DNA from 4 places in the Scandinavium manionii genome. Region 1 is predicted to be linked to each of the others. Evidence: predicted binding sites of a transcription regulator. Region 1 holds the regulator's gene; each other region holds the start of a gene.
The links. The regulator LexA, encoded in region 1, represses DNA repair genes until DNA is damaged. The targets are predictions, from matches to a motif close to TNCTGTATGTACATACAGNA.
Positions count from the first base shown of each region.

Region 2: a site for LexA is predicted at 1,280-1,299, ahead of mutH (DNA mismatch repair endonuclease MutH). Genes of this name have one in related genera too.
Region 3: a site for LexA is predicted at 998-1,017, ahead of metR (HTH-type transcriptional regulator MetR). Genes of this name have one in related genera too.
Region 4: a site for LexA is predicted at 1,355-1,374, ahead of sbmC (DNA gyrase inhibitor SbmC). Genes of this name have one in related genera too.

Region 1 is NZ_JALIGC010000038.1:526,678-528,881, reverse strand. It holds gene MUU51_RS14370 (diacylglycerol kinase) at 129-497, shown strand; gene lexA (transcriptional repressor LexA) at 607-1,215, shown strand; gene dinF (MATE family efflux transporter DinF) at 1,354-2,204, shown strand, end outside.
Region 2 is NZ_JALIGC010000031.1:85,665-87,868, reverse strand. It holds gene MUU51_RS02875 (TerC family protein) at 1-295, opposite strand, end outside; gene mutH (DNA mismatch repair endonuclease MutH) at 364-1,050, opposite strand; gene rppH (RNA pyrophosphohydrolase) at 1,735-2,204, shown strand, end outside.
Region 3 is NZ_JALIGC010000028.1:72,112-74,315, reverse strand. It holds gene metE (5-methyltetrahydropteroyltriglutamate--homocysteine S-methyltransferase) at 1-844, opposite strand, end outside; gene metR (HTH-type transcriptional regulator MetR) at 1,081-2,034, shown strand; gene MUU51_RS01285 (carboxylate/amino acid/amine transporter) at 1,922-2,204, opposite strand, start outside.
Region 4 is NZ_JALIGC010000039.1:580,052-582,255, forward strand. It holds gene dacD (serine-type D-Ala-D-Ala carboxypeptidase DacD) at 89-1,255, shown strand; gene sbmC (DNA gyrase inhibitor SbmC) at 1,395-1,868, shown strand; gene MUU51_RS17100 (FUSC family protein) at 1,970-2,204, shown strand, end outside.

The DNA.
Region 1 (2,204 bases):
AACGATGTAAAGCCTCTGGTTAATCATGCAAATGCGCCGCAAGGATAACAGAAAGTGCACAGAATATCTGTTCTACCGCGTCAGGCGCGCAGTGACATTGATGCTAAATAATGTAAAAGGTTCTTTTGATGGCAAATGATACCACCGGGTTAACCCGAATCTTCAAAGCAGCAGGCTACTCCTGGAAAGGTTTTCGTGCCGCATGGCAAAACGAAGCCGCGTTCCGCCAGGAAGGCGTTGCCGCCGTTATCGCCATCATTCTCGCCTGTTGGTTAGATGTGGATGCCATCACCCGAGTGTTACTGATTGGCTCAGTGCTTCTGGTGATGATAGTGGAAATTATCAACAGTGCGATTGAAGCGGTGGTTGACCGCATTGGGACGGAACGCCACGAACTGTCAGGTCGTGCAAAAGATATGGGTTCCGCCGCGGTGTTTCTGGCAATTGGTGTCGCCTTACTCACCTGGGTAACGCTGTTGTGGTCGCATTATCGATAACACCCGCAGAATTACGCAAACGTCTGGTTTTTTGTGCGTTTTGCGGTTCCAAATTCGCCATTAACTGTATATACTCACAGCATAACTGTATATGCACCCAGGGGGCGGAATGAAAGCGTTAACGACCAGGCAGCAAGAGGTGTTCGATCTTATCCGGGATCACATCAGCCAGACGGGCATGCCGCCAACGCGTGCGGAAATCGCGCAGCGCTTGGGGTTCCGTTCCCCGAACGCGGCTGAAGAGCACTTGAAAGCGCTGGCACGTAAAGGCGTTCTTGAGATTGTTTCCGGTGCCTCTCGTGGCATTCGTCTTCTGGTAGAAGAAGAAACCGGTATCCCGCTGATCGGGCGTGTTGCGGCGGGTGAACCCCTGCTGGCACAGCAGCATATCGAAGGCCACTACCAGGTTGACCCGGCGATGTTCAAGCCGAGCGCCGATTTCCTGCTGCGCGTCAGCGGAATGTCGATGCGTGATATCGGTATTCTCGACGGGGATTTGCTCGCGGTTCATAAAACGCAGGATGTGCGTAATGGTCAGGTCGTTGTCGCCCGTATCGACGATGAAGTGACGGTTAAGCGCCTGAAAAAGCAGGGCAGCACCGTTGAACTGTTGCCTGAAAATAGCGAGTTTTCTCCGATTGTGGTCGATCTGCGTCAGCAGAGCTTCTCCATCGAAGGGCTGGCGGTTGGCGTTATTCGCAACGGCGAGTGGCTGTAATTAGCTTTAGACACCCTCAATAATTCACGTTGCGTTCAGGCATACATCGCCAGAACATCAGCACGTAAGTTTTGACGGGAAGAGTGGCGCTATTCTGGCGTCACTTCGTTTTACCCATTCACAATCACAGGTTTTCTCATGTCGCTCTTCACCACTGCAGACAAGGCATTGTGGCGTCTCGCGCTGCCGATGATTTTCTCAAATATCACCGTGCCGCTGTTGGGTCTGGTGGATACGGCGGTCATCGGTCATCTTGATAGTCCTGTTTATCTCGGCGGCGTGGCGATCGGTTCCATGGCGACCAGTTTCCTGTTCATGCTGTTGTTGTTCCTGCGCATGAGCACCACCGGCCTCACCGCACAGGCCTACGGCGCTCAAGACCCTGTACGTCTGGCTCGCGCGCTGGTACAGCCTCTGCTGCTGGCGCTGGGGGCGGGCCTGGTGATTGTTGTGTTCCGCACCCCTCTGATTGACCTGGCGCTGCACATTGTCGGCGGCAGCGATGCCGTACTGGAACAGGCGCGGCGTTTCCTCGAAATCCGTTGGTTAAGTGCCCCTGCGTCCCTGGCAAACCTGGTTCTGCTCGGCTGGCTGCTCGGCGTGCAATACGCGCGCGCGCCGGTGATTTTGCTGGTGGTCGGCAACGTCTTAAACATCGTGCTCGATTTATGGCTGGTGATGGGCCTGCACATGAACGTGCAGGGCGCAGCGTTGGCGACAGCGTGTTCCGAATACGCGACCTTTTTCATTGGCTTGCTGATGGTACGGCGCGTGCTGCACCTGCGCGGTATATCGCTGGATATGCTCAAAGAGGCCTGGCGAGGCAATATCCGCCGCCTGCTGGCGTTGAACCGCGACATCATGCTGCGCTCGCTACTCCTGCAACTCTGTTTTGGTGCACTCACAGTATTTGGCGCACGGCTGGGCAGCGATATCGTCGCCGTGAACGCGGTACTGATGACAATGCTCACCTTCACCGCCTACGCCCT
Region 2 (2,204 bases), on a different contig from region 1:
TAAGGAACAGGCCGCCAGCCAGTAGAATCAGATCGCGGGCTGAGAACGAGTGGTCGAAAAGCGTAAACAGCGGATTGGTCAGCCTGACGACCCAGGCGATTGACGCCAGCAGCGCCAGTCGCATTATCATCGCCGCAAACAGACCGATTCGGCGCGCGTGATTGCGCTGAGCCGTCGGCAGTTTAGCCACTACCAGAGAGAGAAAAATAATATTATCGATGCCCAGAACGATCTCAAGGATCGTCAGCGTCCCAAGCGCCATCCACGCGTTAGGATCGGTTACCCATGCAAACATTGTAAATCCTGCCAAAAACGAAAAGCGCAATTATAAGCCACGGACGGCCTCACCCCAAACGAATCATGTCAGAGCAGAAAATGCTGGGCCAGAAGGGCGGCGGTGAAATGCTTCTTCAGATAAAAACCACGTGGGAGAGTAAGAATAGGTTCGCCGTGTGTGCCGACTGCTTCCGTCAAGGCTTTACTGTTGGCTGCTTTCGGACGTAGCTGCAGCACTTCTCCGTGGCGAGCGGTAATGCGTTCCACCTGACCGAGCACAATCAAATCCATTAGCTCTTCCCAATCCATGCGCAGCTGATGCTCCTCTTCTACGCTCGGGCTCCACAGCAATGGCGCACCGACGTGGCGTTCAGCCAGCGGGATAGTGCGTTCGCCTTCGACTGGGATCCACATCACGCGCTTGAGTTTATGCCGGACATGGCTAGTTTCCCAGGTGACACCGCTGTTGCCGGTCAGCGGGGCGACGCAGACAAACGTGGTTTCCAGCGGACGGCCGTTGCGGTCGACGGGGATCGTTTTCAGCTCGACGCCCAGCGCGGCGAAATCCTGCTCGGGTTTACTCCCTGCGCTGGCACCCAGCCAAATTTCAAGCAGCACACCAATCCAGCCTTTATCCCGCTTTAAATCGGGCGGAATGGGCAGGTTTGCCATCGCCGCCAATTCACCCAGCGTATAACCCGCCAGCTGCTGCGCCTGAGCTAAAAGCTCGGCTTCAGACTGAGGGGATTGACGCAGGGGAGACAGCAGGGACATAACGGCACGCCTTTGGTTGAAAAGTGAGCGGGGTTTATCCCCATTGTGGAAAGAGTTTACCCGTTTCTGAATAACTACGCCAATATGATGATTTAATAGCGTTTTTTAATTGAAAAAAGCCAACATTTTTTGCGCTGCAAAATGTTTTCCCATTCTGGTCACTGACAATGAACAGGATCTTACACCCTGTTATCCACAGAAAAGTGGGATAACTGGGGAAAACCCTCACTACTGTTTCCATTTACAGGCTTGACGTGCGATGAAAATCCAATTTTCACACAAAAAGTGTTTAAGTTAGTGGCACAATCTGTGGATAAAAACGACGTTGTTCGATCTTTCATCAGTGCAAGGATTACCTATGTGATGATCGTCACGTTATGGCATATTTAATGAAAAGGAACTATTCTAAATAGATGAATAACATCATTTTATTTTAATGATAAAAAATGGTGTTTTTAAGACGAATCAAGGTTTTCCCATGGTAACTCGCGACTTCTTCACAACTCTATCCACAGAAAAAGTGAATAAAATGGTCCCGGGACGGTCCTATCTGTTTATAACTTTGATGATAGCTGTGAGTTATTCAATTGTTATCCGGTGTTATCGCCGCAAGAGAGTGGTTTACCGTTTCCAGCGAGTGTGAAACAATCATTCACATTGAAAATTGTTTTTAGAGGTAGTCCGGTGATTGATGACGATGGCTACCGCCCAAATGTTGGAATTGTAATCTGCAACCGCCTGGGCCAGGTAATGTGGGCCAGGCGTTACGGTCAACACTCCTGGCAATTCCCTCAAGGAGGGATAAACCCAGGCGAGTCCGCTGAGCAGGCGATGTATCGGGAATTGTTCGAAGAAGTGGGGTTAAGCCGTAAAGATGTGCGGATCCTGGCTTCTACCCGGAACTGGTTGCGTTACAAGTTACCGAAACGTTTGGTGCGTTGGGACACAAAGCCGGTTTGTATCGGCCAGAAACAAAAGTGGTTTCTCCTGCAGTTGATAGGCAACGATGATGATATCAACATGCAAACCAGCAGTACCCCGGAATTCGATGGTTGGCGCTGGGTAAGTTACTGGTACCCGGTGCGTCAGGTGGTGTCGTTTAAACGTGATGTCTACCGTCGGGTGATGAAGGAGTTTGCAGGCGTTGTGCTGGC
Region 3 (2,204 bases), on a different contig from region 1:
CTGGCAGGCGGTTGTGCAGTTCGGCGACGTCATCTTTACCGTGTACCAGATCGACATGCAGACCCTGCACCGGCAGCGCGGTAATGGTATTCAGGTTCGGCGTCACGCCTTCGAAATAAGTGGTCAGCAGCAGCTTAGTGTTCCCCTGGAGCGCATCGTAAGCGGGTTGGAACGCATCGAGCCACGGACGCGGCAGCTCCAGCACCAGAATCGGTTCGTCGATTTGTACCCACTCGACGCCACGTTTGGCCAGCTCCGCCAGCACCTGCTGGTAGACCGGCAGGATATCGTTCAGCAGGCTCAGACGGTCGAACTGCTCACCCTTCACTTTGCCCAGCCATAGATACGTCACCGGGCCAAGCAGCACCGGTTTCACGTTGTGGCCCAGCGCCAGCGCTTCGTCCACCTCATCCAGCAACTGGGTCCATGTCAATTTGAATTCCTGCCCTTGACTGAACTCCGGCACCATGTAGTGATAGTTGGTGTTAAACCATTTGGTCATTTCTGCCGCCGCCGCAGGTTCGCCGGTGGGCGCCCGACCGCGACTGATGCGGAACAGCGTATCGATATCCACTGAGCCGTCTTTGTTCTGATGACGAGCCGGCACATTGCCCAGCAGCAGGCTAGTGGTCAGAACATGGTCGTACCAGGCGAAATCGCCCACTGGCAGCAGATCCACGCCAGCGTCCTTCTGCTGTTGCCAGTGACGGGAGCGCAATTCGCGTCCGGTCGCCAGCAGTTCTTCACGGCTGGAATTGCCCGCCCAGTAGCTTTCTTGCGCTTTCTTCAGCTCACGGCGAAGGCCGACGCGAGGGAATCCCAGAGTGTGGTTCTTAATTGTCATGGCCGTTCCTCTTTTATTAATGGTCAATCCTATGGATTTTGAATTTAGGGAAGGCGGCAAGTTTGCTCATCCCCGTGAGCTTACATAAGTAAGTGACCGGGGTGAGTAAACGCAGCCAACGCACCATAAATTTAAAAGACGAAGGATTTAGACGTCTGGATGTTTACACATCTATAATTGGCAGGTACTGTATGATCCTCAAGCGCAATTTATTCATGCCGAAGTGAAGGACTTTCATGATCGAGATTAAACACCTGAAAACGCTACAGGCGTTGCGAAATAGTGGATCGCTCGCAGCAGCGGCAGCCATGTTGCACCAGACGCAATCCGCGCTTTCTCACCAATTCAGCGATCTGGAACAGCGCCTTGGCTTCCGGCTATTTGTCCGTAAGAGTCAGCCGCTGCGCTTTACCCCGCAGGGCGAAATTCTGCTGCAGCTTGCTAATCAGGTCCTGCCGCAGATTAGCCGTGCGCTACAGGCCTGCAATGAACCGCAGCAGACCACGCTGCGGATAGCCATTGAGTGCCATAGCTGTATTCAGTGGCTGACGCCCGCGCTGGAAAACTTCCGTTTGAGCTGGCCGCAGGTGGAGATGGATTTCAAATCGGGGGTGACGTTCGACCCGCAGCCTGCGTTGCAGCAGGGCGAGCTGGATATCGTGCTGACCTCAGACATTCTGCCGCGCAGCGGTCTGCATTATTCGCCGATGTTTGATTATGAAGTGCGACTGGTGCTGGCACCCGACCATCCGCTGGCGGTGAAAGCCCGCATCACACCGGAAGACATCGCCAGCGAATCGCTGTTGATTTATCCGGTGCAGCGCAGCCGGCTTGATATCTGGCGTCATTTTTTACAGCCCGCCGGCGTGAGCCCGTCGCTGAAAAGCGTGGATAACACGCTGTTATTGATTCAGATGGTTGCAGCGAAAATGGGCATTGCTGCCCTGCCGCATTGGGTGGTGGAGAGTTTTGAACGCCAGGGTCTGGTAGTGACCAAAACCCTGGGCGAAGGTCTGTGGAGCCGACTGTACGCTGCCGTGCGCGATGGCGAGCAGCGCCAGCCGGTCACCGAAGCGTTTATTCGCTCAACGCGGAATCACGCTTGCGATCATTTGCCGTTTGTCCGGAGCGCGGAGCGACCCAATGGCGATGGACCCACAGCGAAGCCACAATCACCAACGCACCTGTAATAAAGCTCGGCCAGTGCGGCTGCTGTTGCCAGATAGCCAGGTTCACCAGCAGCCCGGCAGGCACATGCATGTTATTCATGATCCCAAGCGTACCGGCGTCCACCTGCGTAGCACCGTAGTTCCACATGAAGTAGCCCAGCCCTGAAGCCACCACGCCGAGCCACACCAGA
Region 4 (2,204 bases), on a different contig from region 1:
AATGTCATACTTTCTTGCAATTTAACGCTGTCAGCAAAGCGTAACTGCCGTAAAAAGAACGGGAATACGAAAAGTTGAGGATATGCTGTTGAAAGGCCGTTTTTTTATTGCTGTTTCTTTGCTCGCTTCGAGCATTTCTTGCGCAGTTGCTGCAGATTATATTCCCGCACCGGTACAACCTCCTGCGATCCAGGCCGCATCCTGGGTGCTGATGGATTACACCACCGGCCAGGTCCTCACCGCTGGTAACGAACACCAGCAGCGCAACCCAGCCAGTCTCACGAAGCTGATGACCGGTTACGTGGTTGACCGCGCGATCGACAGCCATCGCATTACCGGAGATGACATGGTCACCGTAGGTCGCGATGCCTGGGCAAAGGGCAATCCTGTTTTTGACGGATCGTCTCTGATGTTCCTCAAGGCGGGCGATCGTCTGAGCGTGCATGACTTGAGCCGCGGACTGATTGTCGATTCCGGGAATGACGCCTGCGTGGCGTTGGCTGACTACGTCGCAGGTGGCCAGCCACAGTTCGTCAAAATGATGAATGATTACGTGAGCAAACTGGGCCTGAAAGATACCCATTTCGAAACCGTGCACGGTCTTGATGCGCCAGGACAGCACAGTTCGGCGTTCGACCTCGCGGTATTATCCCGAGCAATTATTCATGGTGAGCCTGACTTCTATCATATGTATAGCGAGAAGAGCCTGACCTGGAACGGCATCACTCAAAACAACCGTAACGGCTTGCTGTGGGATAAAAACCTGAACGTTGATGGGCTGAAAACGGGCCACACGGCTACCGCTGGGTTTAACATCATTGCGTCTGCGGTTGACGGTAAGCGCCGTTTGATTGCGGTCGTCATGGGCGCTGAGAGCTCGAAAGGACGTGAAGACCAGGCGCGTAAGCTACTGCACTGGGGTCAGCAGAATTTCGATACCGTTCAGATCCTGCATACCGGCAAAAAAGTTGGCACTGAGCGCATCTGGTACGGCGATAAAGAACATATCGATCTGGGTACCGATCAGGACTTCTGGCTGGCCTTACCGAAAGCTGAAGTGCCGAAAATCAAAGCCAAATATGTGATGGACAAAAAAGAGCTGGATGCGCCAATCGCGGCCCATCAGCGCGTCGGGGAAATTGAACTCTACGACGGCGATAAAATTGTTGCTCACTGGCCACTGGTGACGCTGGAAAGTGTGGGCAAAGGCGGCATGTTCTCGCGCCTGAGCGACTGGATGCACCATAAATCCTGAGCCAACCCCGTTTGACCAAACGCTCTCTTCGGAGGGCGTTTTACTTTCCTGATTTGTGAAACATCGCACATACTCCTTCAAATCGGTTTGCTAGATTTTAACTGTATATTTGTCCAGTGACTTTGTTAGTGGAGGCAATATGGATTACAGCATTACTCAGCAAAATCGTCGCATCATCGCCGGTTTTCATATGGTTGGCCCATGGGAGCAGACCATCAAACAGGGCTTTGAACAGTTGGTGATGTGGGTGAACGGACACAAGATCCACGCCAAAGAGTGGGTGGCGGTTTACTACGATAACCCTGATGAGGTGCCGGCGGAAAAGCTGCGGGCTGACACCGTGGTCACCGTCGAAGACGGCTTCACAATACCTGCCAATAGCGAAGGGGTGATTATCACCGAAATCGCGGCGGGAATGTACGCCAAAGCCACAGCACGCGTGGTCGATCATGATTTTTCTACCCCGTGGTATCAGTTCTTTAGCCGTGTGTTGGAGGACAAAGACTACGAGTTAGAAGCTAAACCCTGCTTCGAGCTTTATCTCAATGACGGTAATCAGGATGGTTACTGGGATATCGAAATGTATGTACCTGTTAAAAAACGCGCTGTTTAAGGTAAACAAGCCTGCTTTTTAAAAGGTTATTTACGCATCCGTGATGCCAGTGGCAGAAAAACAGATACAATTGTGTTTTCTGCTCTGGCCGGAGTGCGGGTGTGCGCGCTGATAAATCACTGAGTCCTTTTGAAATTCGTTTATACCGCAACTACCGTATTGTTCACGGGGTGCGGATAGCTCTCGCATTTGTGCTGACGTTTCTGTTGGTGCGCCTTTTTCACGTACCTGAAGGCACCTGGCCGCTCATTACGCTGGTCGTTATTATGGGGCCCATCTCTTTCTGGGGGAACGTGGTCCCGCGTGCGTTTGAGCGTATCGGCGGCACGATTTTCG